Regions from separate parts of the Paenibacillus hamazuiensis genome, predicted to be linked through region 1. Evidence: riboswitches for the same ligand, from Rfam matches in the RefSeq annotation. Region 1 holds a riboswitch; the other holds the start of a gene.

Evidence for each region. Region 1 has a riboswitch for cyclic di-AMP ahead of MYS68_RS11560 (CAP domain-containing protein). Riboswitches for the same ligand answer to the same signal wherever they lie in the genome.
Region 2: linked by a shared signal. The riboswitch ahead of MYS68_RS18915 (APC family permease) and the one ahead of MYS68_RS11560 (CAP domain-containing protein) in region 1 are both predicted to bind cyclic di-AMP.

Annotation. Positions count from the first base shown of each region.
Region 1 covers NZ_JALRMO010000001.1:2,616,255-2,621,678, reverse strand. Annotated here, with positions in the region: gene MYS68_RS11570 (AbfB domain-containing protein) at 1-896, shown strand, start outside; gene MYS68_RS11565 (FUSC family protein) at 998-2,038, shown strand; gene MYS68_RS11560 (CAP domain-containing protein) at 2,110-2,766, opposite strand; cyclic di-AMP (ydaO/yuaA leader) riboswitch at 2,773-2,907, opposite strand; gene MYS68_RS11555 (malate:quinone oxidoreductase) at 3,222-4,739, shown strand; gene MYS68_RS11550 (alpha/beta hydrolase) at 4,872-5,424, opposite strand, start outside.
Region 2 covers NZ_JALRMO010000001.1:4,351,215-4,356,638, reverse strand. Annotated here, with positions in the region: gene MYS68_RS18930 (AI-2E family transporter) at 1-21, shown strand, start outside; gene MYS68_RS18925 (ArsB/NhaD family transporter) at 452-1,729, shown strand; gene MYS68_RS18920 (hypothetical protein) at 1,742-2,035, shown strand; cyclic di-AMP (ydaO/yuaA leader) riboswitch at 2,172-2,325, shown strand; gene MYS68_RS18915 (APC family permease) at 2,433-4,265, shown strand; gene MYS68_RS18910 (alkaline phosphatase family protein) at 4,584-5,424, shown strand, end outside.

The sequences.
Region 1 (5,424 bases):
CCTTCACCCCTGCCGGGAGTCCCCTGAAGAACGGTCAAGAGACCATCGACGGCACCGTACGTATGCTGCCGTACGACGGCTACGACCATCCGGTCATTTTTCAGGAAGCCAAGGGACACGGGATTAAAGCTTGGGATGGGAATCTTTATACCAATACGGATGTCCTGCTTTACTATCCGAGCAAAACCACAGGTGAAGTTCCTTCCGGCGGGAATGACCGGGACGTTAAGTATCAGCTTGTAGACATTTTTGCGCCGCAAGGTCTTTGGGACCATCGTTTTGATCCGCAAACCTTTGCGCTGTGGGGGACGCACTATGGAGACAACGGGCAGGGGCCCAATATGGCCAATGCTTCATGGGGCTATGACGACAAGGACGACAAAGTGCCGCGCGGTTACTTGGCCCTGGATCCGGCTAGCCTGATTTCCAATTATTTCAGCAATCTGGGCAATTTCAGCACGACCTATACGAAGAATCCGTTCACAGCCGGAAAGGTTAATCGGATAGAAGCTTCCAACATCAGCGACGCCTTTATCCGCCACGCGAGCGGCAGGGGGAGAATCGATTCCGGAGTCAGCCCTGCCGCCGATGCGGAATGGAGAATCGTGAAGGGCTTGGCGGATCCGAACGCCATTTCTTTCGAGTCCGTAAATTTCCCGGGTGAATTTCTGCGCCACAAGAACGGGGAGATATGGCGGGAACCGTACAGCAACAATGCTTTGTACCTGGCCGATGCAACCTTCTATAAAGTACCGGGGCTTGCCGACAGCAATCTGGCATCCTTCGAATCCTATAATTTCCCCGGCAGATACATCAGACATCGCAATAGCTTGCTTTATAGCGAAGCGGTTTCCAGCGATTTGGACCGCAGAGATGCAACTTTCATCATACGATAATAGTTCCGGTTTTTCATCCATCCAGCCGTAACTATCGATTGGATTGGTTCTCTTCCTCTGGTACAATATGAAAAGTACAAACAGTCCAAGGAGGGGACACCATGACATTCGGAGCCCGCATGCTCAAGACAGGAATCGCTGTCACGCTGTCCCTGTACGTCAGCACATGGCTTCATTTTTCCCCGCCGGTGATTGCCGCGGTGGCGGCCATTTTCGCGCTGCAGCCCTCGATATACCGGTCTTGGCGGCATTTCCTCGAGCAGGTGCAGACGAACACGCTCGGCGCCGTTATTGCGCTGCTGGCCGGAACGTATTTCTCAAAGGAGCCGATCGCCATCGGCGTCGTCTGCATCCTCGTCATCATGCTCTGTATGAAAATCGGGATGGGAGAGTCCGTCGGTTTGACGCTGGTGACGGTCGTGGCGGTGATGGAGGCTTCCGGACAGTGGGAATTTGCACTGAACCGCTTCCTGCTCAGCATGATCGGGATATTATCGGCTTTTGTGCTCAATATTGCATTCATGCCCCCGGATCCGAAGGTGCAATTCAACAAGCAGATCCATTCGGTTTTCAATCAGCTGTCCTTGCTGCTTCGCACCGCCATTTCCGATGAGATGAAAGAGAAGGTGTTTCGGGAACAAAAGCAGGAGCTGGAGGATGCTCTGCACTCGCTTACGGATAAATATAAGCTGCTGGAAGAGGAGCTGAAGAAGCTGAAGCGGGCTAAGTACCGACGGACGCGTCAGATCGTTGTGTACAAGCAGCTGCTGCAATGTTTGCAGAAAGGCTACGAGGTGCTGGAGGATGTACATGAGCATTACTTTCAATCGGAGCGGACACCGGACATCGATATGAGCTATGACCGGCATTTGGAAAAGCTGATTAAGTTCAACGAGCATATTTTGCTCAAATTTGAGGAAAAGGTAAAGCCGGAAAGCTGGAACTCCGCGTCTGTCAAGGAAGCGAACGATGCGTTCATGAAGCACGCGACAAACTGCTACAACGAAGACAGAGACGGTTCGCTGCGGCTTTTTATCGTCGCCGCGGCGATTTACGATTACGGGTATCAGTTGATTCGATTGGATCGTCTGGTAGAGTGCATGGACACGGATGACCATGAACCGGCCGGTTCAGAAGGATAAGTATGGAAAAAGCAAAGCCAGGCTTGCATGAGCATGCCTGGCTTTGCTTTTTTGTTTTGGGAATACGTTCATTAATTCGCGATGAACTCCTGCACCCACTCGCCATTATAATAGGCGACCCCGATTTTCGTGTAATTCGGGCTCAAAATGTTTTGCTTATGGCCGGGACTGTTCATCCAGGCGTTCATGACCTCTTGCGGCGTCTTCTGGCCCATCGCGATATTTTCGCCCGCGTAGGTGTAGCTGATGCCGTAAGAATTCATCATATCGAACGGGGAGCCGTAGGTTGGCGACGTATGATCAAAGTAATGATTATTGTACATATCTTTGGCTTTATCGAGGGCCATTGCCGCCAAAGCTTGGTCGACAACGAGCGGTTTTACTCCGGCATTGGCGCGCTCTTGATTGACGAGAGCGACGACTTGATCCGCATAAGCGGACTGGGAGGAGGAAGACGGGGCCGCCGAGTTCCCGGTTCCCGGAGCGCTAGGCTGCGCAGCAGTGCCAGGGACGATCAGCTTCATGCCGGGCCAAATGATGTTCGGGTTCGCGACCTGCGGGTTCATGCGGATCAGTGTGCTGAGCGGGATGCCCTGCCTTACTGCAATTTTCCACATCGTGTCCTGTCCGGTCACGGTGTACGTTGATGCCGCGGATGCCGCTCCGGCTCCGACGACCATGCTGAGTGCAAGCGCACCCGCGATGATGACTTTTTTCATCTTCATGATACGAATCTCTCCTTTTTTTACGGCCTGCGAGGTTAGCTGACGGATTAGGGTCAAAGAGGAAACACCCCGCCATGGTGAGTGGCTTCACCCCGGTAAATGGGTCCCCCGCGCTTTCTGACGAAGCTTCGGCCTTATTAGCACTCAGCCCCAAATAAAGGCAAAACGGTGCCCTGGGCCTGAGTTCGTTCCATTGTAGCACGCTTGTCCGTAAGCTTCATTGATCAAAACTTTCCAGCACTTCTATAGGTAAAATCTGCTCGAATTAGGTTTCTTCGTCGCGCTTCTTGTCGTATGGCTTATAACTATCATATAATAGTAAAGACGTGTTTAATCCATAGGGTTAAAATAGAGCCGGAAAAGGGGTGTGACCTGGTCGCACCCTGGCTTGCTGTGGAAGCCTACGCACAGGCGCCACCATTTTTTTCTTCAAATACTAGCGTGATGGGACGGTAAATATGAGCAACAGACAAACTAAAACAGACGTTATCTTGATTGGTGCCGGAATTATGAGCGCAACTTTAGGGTCACTGCTGAAAGAATTAGTACCGAACTGGGAAATTACAGTGTTTGAGAGGCTTGCAAGCGCAGGAGAGGAAAGCTCTAACGAATGGAATAATGCGGGTACCGGCCACGCATCATTGTGCGAGCTTAACTATACCGTGGAAAAGTCGGACGGAACCATCGATATTAGCAAAGCTGTTAAAGTGAATGAAGAATACCAGGTTTCCAAGCAGTTTTGGTCTTATCTGGTAAAAAGCAATTTGATTCGTAATCCGCAAGATTTTATCATGCCGCTACCTCATATGAGTTTCGTACAAGGGGAACAAGACGTTGCATTTCTTAAAAAACGTTTTGAGGCGATGTCGGGCAATCCCTTGTTCCAAGGGATGGAGTTTTCCGACGATCCGGATAAACTGAAGGAATGGATTCCGCTTATGATGAAGGACCGGGGCTCGAATAAACCTATAGCAGCTACCAGAATCGAATCCGGAACGGATGTCAATTTTGGCGCTTTGACGCGCATGTTGTTCGCCCACTTAAAAAGTAAAAATGTCGACATAAAATTCAAACATAATGTGGATGATATTAAACGTACGAGCGACGGCTTATGGGAATTGAAAGTTCGTAACATCGACAGCGGTGCGGTCGAACGGCATACGGCAAAATTCGTCTTTATCGGCGGCGGCGGAGGAAGCCTGCATCTGCTGCAAAAGTCCGGCATCCCGGAAGGAAAAGGAATCGGCGGATTTCCGGTTAGCGGACTATTTATGGTGTGTCAAAACCCGGACGTCGTAGCGCAGCATCATGCCAAAGTATATGGCAAGGCAGCGGTCGGCGCGCCTCCGATGTCTGTTCCGCATCTTGATACAAGATATATCGACAACAAGGAATCGTTGTTATTCGGACCGTTTGCCGGATTCTCGCCAAAATTTTTAAAATTCGGTTCGATGTTTGATTTGATAACTTCCGTCAAACCGCACAATCTCGTAACGATGATGGCGGCAGGCGTAAAAAATGCTTCACTGACCGCATACCTGATCAAGCAAGTGATGTTATCGAAGGAACAACGTATGGAAGAGCTGCGGGAATTCGTACCGAATGCCAAAAGCGAGGATTGGGATTTGCTGGTCGCGGGCCAGCGTGTGCAAATTATTAAGGATACGGCTGCCGGCAAAGGAACTTTGCAATTTGGCACGGAGGTTATCAGCGCTGCCGACGGCTCGATAGCCGCCTTGCTTGGCGCTTCCCCAGGTGCTTCCACCGCCGTTTCCGTCATGCTTGAAGTTATAAAAAAATGCTTCCCGCAGCAAATAAAAACGTGGGAACCGAAAATAAAAGAAATGATACCTTCTTACGGCATTTCGCTATTGAAACACCCGGAACTTATCCAAGACATTCATGCTTCAACAGCGCGGATACTCGGTCTCAGTGAAAAAGTACCGGTACAGATGGCAAGCCGAACCGTATCGTAAAGAGGGAAACAGTGCAGCTTTTGCGCAAATAAGCTATACATCGAAGCCGGCCCAAGGGTCGGCTTTTTTCGACCCTTGCAGACCAAGACGAGTCAAAATTGAAGGAACTGATTGCATCGATGTGAGAAGTGCCTACATGGCGGTTACGGTTTCCAGCCAACTTTTGCATGCCGCAGTCCAGCCTTGCACAGGACCCTTGGTCGTACCCATGCCAAAGCCGTGTTTTCCCGATTTATACGCATGCAGCTCCGCAGAGACACGTGCTTTTCGCAGGGCAAGATAGAAGCTGACGCTGTGTTCCGCCGGGGTTGTAGTATCGTCGTCAGCAACCATGATAAAGGATGTAGGCGTATCCTTCGTAACCAGTTCATCGGTGCTGTACTTTTTCACCATTTCCATAAGCGGGGTAGGGAAGTCCTTATCTTTCCCGTCCCAGCCGTTCAAGGAAATGCAGGGATAACACAGAACCATAAAATCCGGTTTGGCACTGATCTGATCTGCCGAGTCGATAGGTTCATAAAATTTCCGATCGTAACAGGTGCCTAATGCAGAGGCGAGATGCCCTCCTGCGGAAAATCCCATTACACCTACTTTTTCCGGATTTATCCCATATTGAAAGGCCATGCTGCGAACAAGCCTGACCGCTCTTTGCCCGTCCTGCAAAGGTACGTCAAGCGCATGCTCA
Region 2 (5,424 bases), 1.7 Mb from region 1:
AGACAACCACCCCCTAAATAGAGCGGAGCACCCCCTAAATAGAGCGACACCCCCTAAATCCCCCTTAAGGGGGACCCCAGGCGCTCGGGCGCCCTGGACCCGCCCGTAGGAGGTAATGCTCGCTGCTAGTTCGCGCCTGCCCGGCATCGATTTTTCGCCTGCGGCTCAAAAAATCGGATGCCCGACACGCTTTACTTTTGGAGCGATGATGTGGGGAGGTAATGCGTGCGGCGGGCTCGCGTCTGCCTGGCATGGTTTGCTGGCGCAAACCTGTGCCCGGCACGCTTTACGGGCGGCAGCTTTTAAAAAAATGAAACCATTCCCGGTTTTATCCGTATGAATATAAGGTTGCGCAGCACAACTACAAGTGAATAAGTTTTTGGTTTTTGGAGGAGCCTGTCACCAAGGGCTCCTCTTTGTCATTTTTAGGGATGAGAAAGGATGTAAACGGATGGAACAACAGGCATTGCTAGCAATCGGTATTTTTCTTGTTATTTATGGACTCATCGTTTCGGAGAAGATTCACCGGACCATAGTCGCGATGATCGGCGGCCTACTGATGGTCGTGCTGGGCATCGTTCCGCAGGAGGAGGCGCTGCATCACATCGATTTCAATACGCTCGGGCTGCTCATCGGCATGATGGTGATCGTCAGTATAACGGCGGATACGGGGGTATTCAAATACATCGGCGTCTGGTCGGCGAAAAAAGTGAAGGGCGATCCGGTGCGCCTCCTTATCGCTCTAGGCTTGGTAACGGCCGTCGGCTCGGCGTTTCTCGACAATGTCACGACCGTGCTGCTGATGGTGCCGGTGACCTTCAGCATTACCCGGCAGCTGCAGGTGAATCCGGTGCCGTACCTGATCTCGCAGATCATGGCTTCCAACATCGGGGGCACCGCAACGCTGATCGGAGATCCGCCGAATATTATGATCGGCAGCGCGGTGAAGGAACTGACCTTCATGGCGTTTATCCATAACCTGAGCCTGATTGCCTTCCTCATTTTATTCGCGACAATTCCGCTGTTGGTCTGGATTTACCGCAAGCAGCTTAAGACGACGGAGGAGCTGAGGCTGAGCGTCATGGATCTCGACGAGAAGGCGGAGATTACCGACCCGAAGCTGCTCAGGAAGTGCCTCGCCGTATTGGGACTTACGATCGGCGGATTTTTCGTGCATCAGATCGTTCATCTGGAATCCGCAACCGTCGCTTTGGCCGGCGCCTTTCTGCTGCTGCTGCTCACCGGCGAGCACCATATGGAGGAAGCGCTCGCCAAAGTCGAGTGGACGACGATCTTTTTCTTCGTCGGTTTGTTTGTCCTCGTCGGAGGTTTGATTGAAACCGGGGTCATCGCGAAGCTGGCGCAGTATGCGATCGATGTCACCGGAGGCGATGTGGCCAAAGCGTCATTCCTGATTTTGTGGATGAGCGCGATTGCTTCGGCATTTTTGGACAATATCCCTTTTGTGGCGACGATGATTCCGATGATTCAGGAGATGGGGCTGATGGGGGTCGACCGCCTGGAGCCGTTGTGGTGGAGCCTGGCGCTCGGCGCATGTCTCGGCGGGAACGGCACGCTGATCGGGGCCAGCGCGAATTTGATCGTAGCCGGTTTGTCCTCCAAGGAAGGGCACCCGATTTCGTTTATGACCTACCTGAAGATCGGCTTCCCGCTTATGATTATGTCGATTGTGATCGCTAATCTGTATATTCTTATCCGATATTTGTGAGGTGGCGATGCTATGATCTCATACGATTATGACAAGAAATGCCTGGAGATTTCGGAAAAAAGTAACGGTCCCGACACGGAGTTTCGCATTCGGATTTTATCTCAAGACCAGGACGGGCAGGAAGCGGCTCAGGCGCTTAAGAAAATTCGCTACGATTTCGAGCGGAACGACGTGCTGACCGATGTTTTGTTTTACGTTCACCCGAATCGCGATTACCAAATTATCGTGCGGAAGGACTATTATTTGGACTTCATGCTCAGCTTATTTAAATACGGCCTTTTGTCACAAATCAGCCATAATTCGTGAGAGAATGCAAGCAAAGGTGAGAGCAAAAGCTATGTAAGCGTTATTTTCAGCCGCCGTGAATAACGCCAACGTCAAGCTGATCTTTTTCCTGTTTTACTTTCCTTCATACGGGGAGTAAACTTCATTTTGCAACTGAATATGAAAAACGCTGAATTTTCCCTGAAACCATTCGGGAAAAGCGGGGGAACCAAACGAAATATGGGGTGAATCGGGCGTCATCCGCGCCCGTAGAGCTGCTTCTCACGGCTCGAATCCGACAGCTAACCTCGTAAGCGCTCGTGGGAAGGATAGAACAACCGGTGACAAAAACACAAGGTGCTACCCTTGTGTTTTTTTGTTGTGCGCTCATCCTGCAGCGATATTCAGGCAACGATAACAGGAAAAAGGATTGGATGAGATGACTGAGTATACGTTGAAAAGGCTGTTATTCGGAAAACCGCTTAAGACCAGCGAGCTAGAATCGGAAAAAATGCCGGTTTGGAAGGCGCTGCCGATCCTGTCGTCGGATGCGCTCTCCTCCGTGGCTTACGGCACGGAGCAAATATTGCTGGAGCTGGCCACCGTCGGGATCGCCGCGTTTTATTTTTCGCTGCCCGTGGCGATCTCGATCATTTTGCTGATCGGCATTCTGGTAATGAGCTACCGTCAGGTGATCGAAGCGTATCCGCAGGGCGGCGGCGCCTATATGGTCGCCAAGGAAAACTTGGGTATGACATGGGGACGCCTGACAGGGGTGTCGCTGCTGATCGACTATACGCTGACGGTAGCCGTCTCGATATCGGCCGGCGTTCAGGCGATTACCTCCGCTTTTCCGCAGGCGGTGCCTTACATCGTCGAAATCACCCTTTTGCTCGTATGGCTCATGGTATGGCTGAACCTTCGAGGCACCTCCGAATCCGGCAGCGTGTTCGCCCTGCCGACTTATTTCTTTATCGGCTGCGTGCTGCTGCTGCTCGGCAAAGGCGCCTGGGACCTTGTCACCGGCGCCGAAGCGGTATCGACGGAACTGGCGGTGCCTGAGGTAATGCCGCAGGGGTTGACGCTGTTTGTTCTGCTGAAAGCTTTCTCCTCGGGCTGCTCCGCTGTGACCGGGATCGAGGCGATTTCCGATGCGGTGCCTCATTTCCGCACGCCTTCGACAACCAACGCCAAGCGCACGCTCGTATCGCTCGGAGCGCTGCTGTCGGTCGTCTTCGGCGGTATCACTCTACTGACGCTCGCCTACGGCATAGCCCCGGATCCGCAGGGACATACGTCGGTGCTGTCGATGGTGACGGAGCATGCATTTGGCCGCGGCACGGTGTATTATGCGACGCAGTTCGCGACCATGCTGATTTTGACGTTGGCGGCGAACACCAGCTTTAACGGGTTTCCGATACTGGCGTCGATCATGGCGACGGACAAAAACTTCCCGCGCATGTTCGCCAATCGCGGGGACCGGCTTTCCTACAACTACGGCATCGTGACGCTCGGCATATTGGCCAGTATATTGCTGATTATCTTCGGCGGCAAAACCGATGCGCTGATTCCGCTGTATGCGATCGGGGTGTTTCTCTCCTTTACGCTGGCGCAAAGCGGACTTGTCCGAAAATGGTTCACGGAAAGGCCTAAGGGCTGGCGGCGCAAGCTGACGATCAACGGAGTCGGAGCGCTGTTGTCGCTTGTCGTGCTCATTATTTTCAGCGTCACCAAATTCGCCGAAGGCGCCTGGATCGTTATTTTCATTACGCCGATCCTGCTTATTTTTATTACGAAAATATACCGCCATTATGAGGATCTTGCCGCGGAACTGCGCATATGTCTGGACGACCCGGTTCCGCAAAAGGAATCGGTCATCATTATTCCGATCGCCGGCATTCACCGGGTCGTGCAAACAACGATCGCCTATGCCAAATCGCTTTCGCCGAATGTGATCGCCTTTTATGTGGCGTTTAACGACGAGGATGAAAAGAAGATGGAGGAGAAATGGGAAAAATGGAATCCGGGCGTGCGGCTTGTCATCTTTAAATCCCGTTACCGCGCGATCATTAAGCCGCTTATCGAATTTGCGGACAGAATCGATTCGCACGTCAGCGAAAGACAGACCGTCATGGTGCTGCTCCCCGAATTCATTACTCGCAAATGGTGGCACAGGCTGCTGCACAACCAGTCGGCGCGGCGCATCCGGTCGAAGCTGCTGAAACGCAAAGATATGATCGTCGCTACGGTTCCCTACCATTTGCATGATTAAACCGGCATCCTGCAGCACGGCGTTATTTTCCGGCGAAAAAGAGAAGCCCCTTCTGCCATCAGGCGGAAGGGGCTTCGTCTTGAGGTTTTGAGGTTGGGATTCCATGTTCATCCGCTTTGGCAAGCAGAATGATGAGGTTGGCTGTTGGTAATGAAAATCATTATCAATTGATGATTTTATTTTAATATGGATGAGAATCATTGTCAATAGGAAAATCACATTACTTTTCCGGTTCGTTAGTGTCTCCCCACGTCAGGGAAATATGTGATATACTGGCGTTATTATCCTGTTTACTGGGTAGAAACGGAGCAATTTCTGATGAAGCAAGCATTGATGCCGGCACCCGCTTCGGCGGGATACAAAGATCTTCTGCGCGAAGGAAAGCTTTTTACGCCGATTTTCGCAACCGCCGTTTTTTTGCTTTACCATATGCCTGACTTCGGGCTGGGATCGTTTTGGAAAGCGGCGGGACTCGGTTTTCTAGGCCTCTTTCCGTTATTCGCAGCTTACTATATATTCGATTTTCCGCTGTTTTTGCGGAACTACTTATGGATTCCGCTGGCCGCTTTTTTGCTCATATGGCAGGCAACCGTCGTTTCATTGGCTGCTTTGACCGTCGTGCTTTATTTATTGTTTGTCGCGTTGTTTTACGCGCCTTCACGTTCACGTCTGCAGAGCCGTTCCTTAAGGCCGAATGTGCTGCACCTGTGGAAGCTCGCTTTGAAAAACAGCGATTCGACAAGCGGAAACGTCCAGGAGCAGCTGCCCAAATGTTTGCTGCTGGTTATGCTGTGGGACAAGTTCGCCGAATTCGGCGTTCAAGGACATACCGATTCGGGCGGCCGTCTGGCGCTCGTCGGATTTGCGCTTTGCATCGCCGTATACGGCTGGGCGATTCACCGGTATTTGTTCGACTGGAAGCCCGCCGAATCAAACGGGCCTACCCGCGGGCGCTTCCCGGCAGGCGGCGCGGCGATGGCCAAAAAGGTGATCGTCATCGTCATCGGCGGTTTGCGCAAGGAAAGCTTTGCTTCGGCGGAGACGCCTTTCCTCGACTACTTATGTGAAAACGGTACGGAGTACACACATATGCAAACGGTCTATCCGGCTCGCAGCACCGTCAGCTTCACGTCGATGCTGACCGGAACTTACCCGCGCG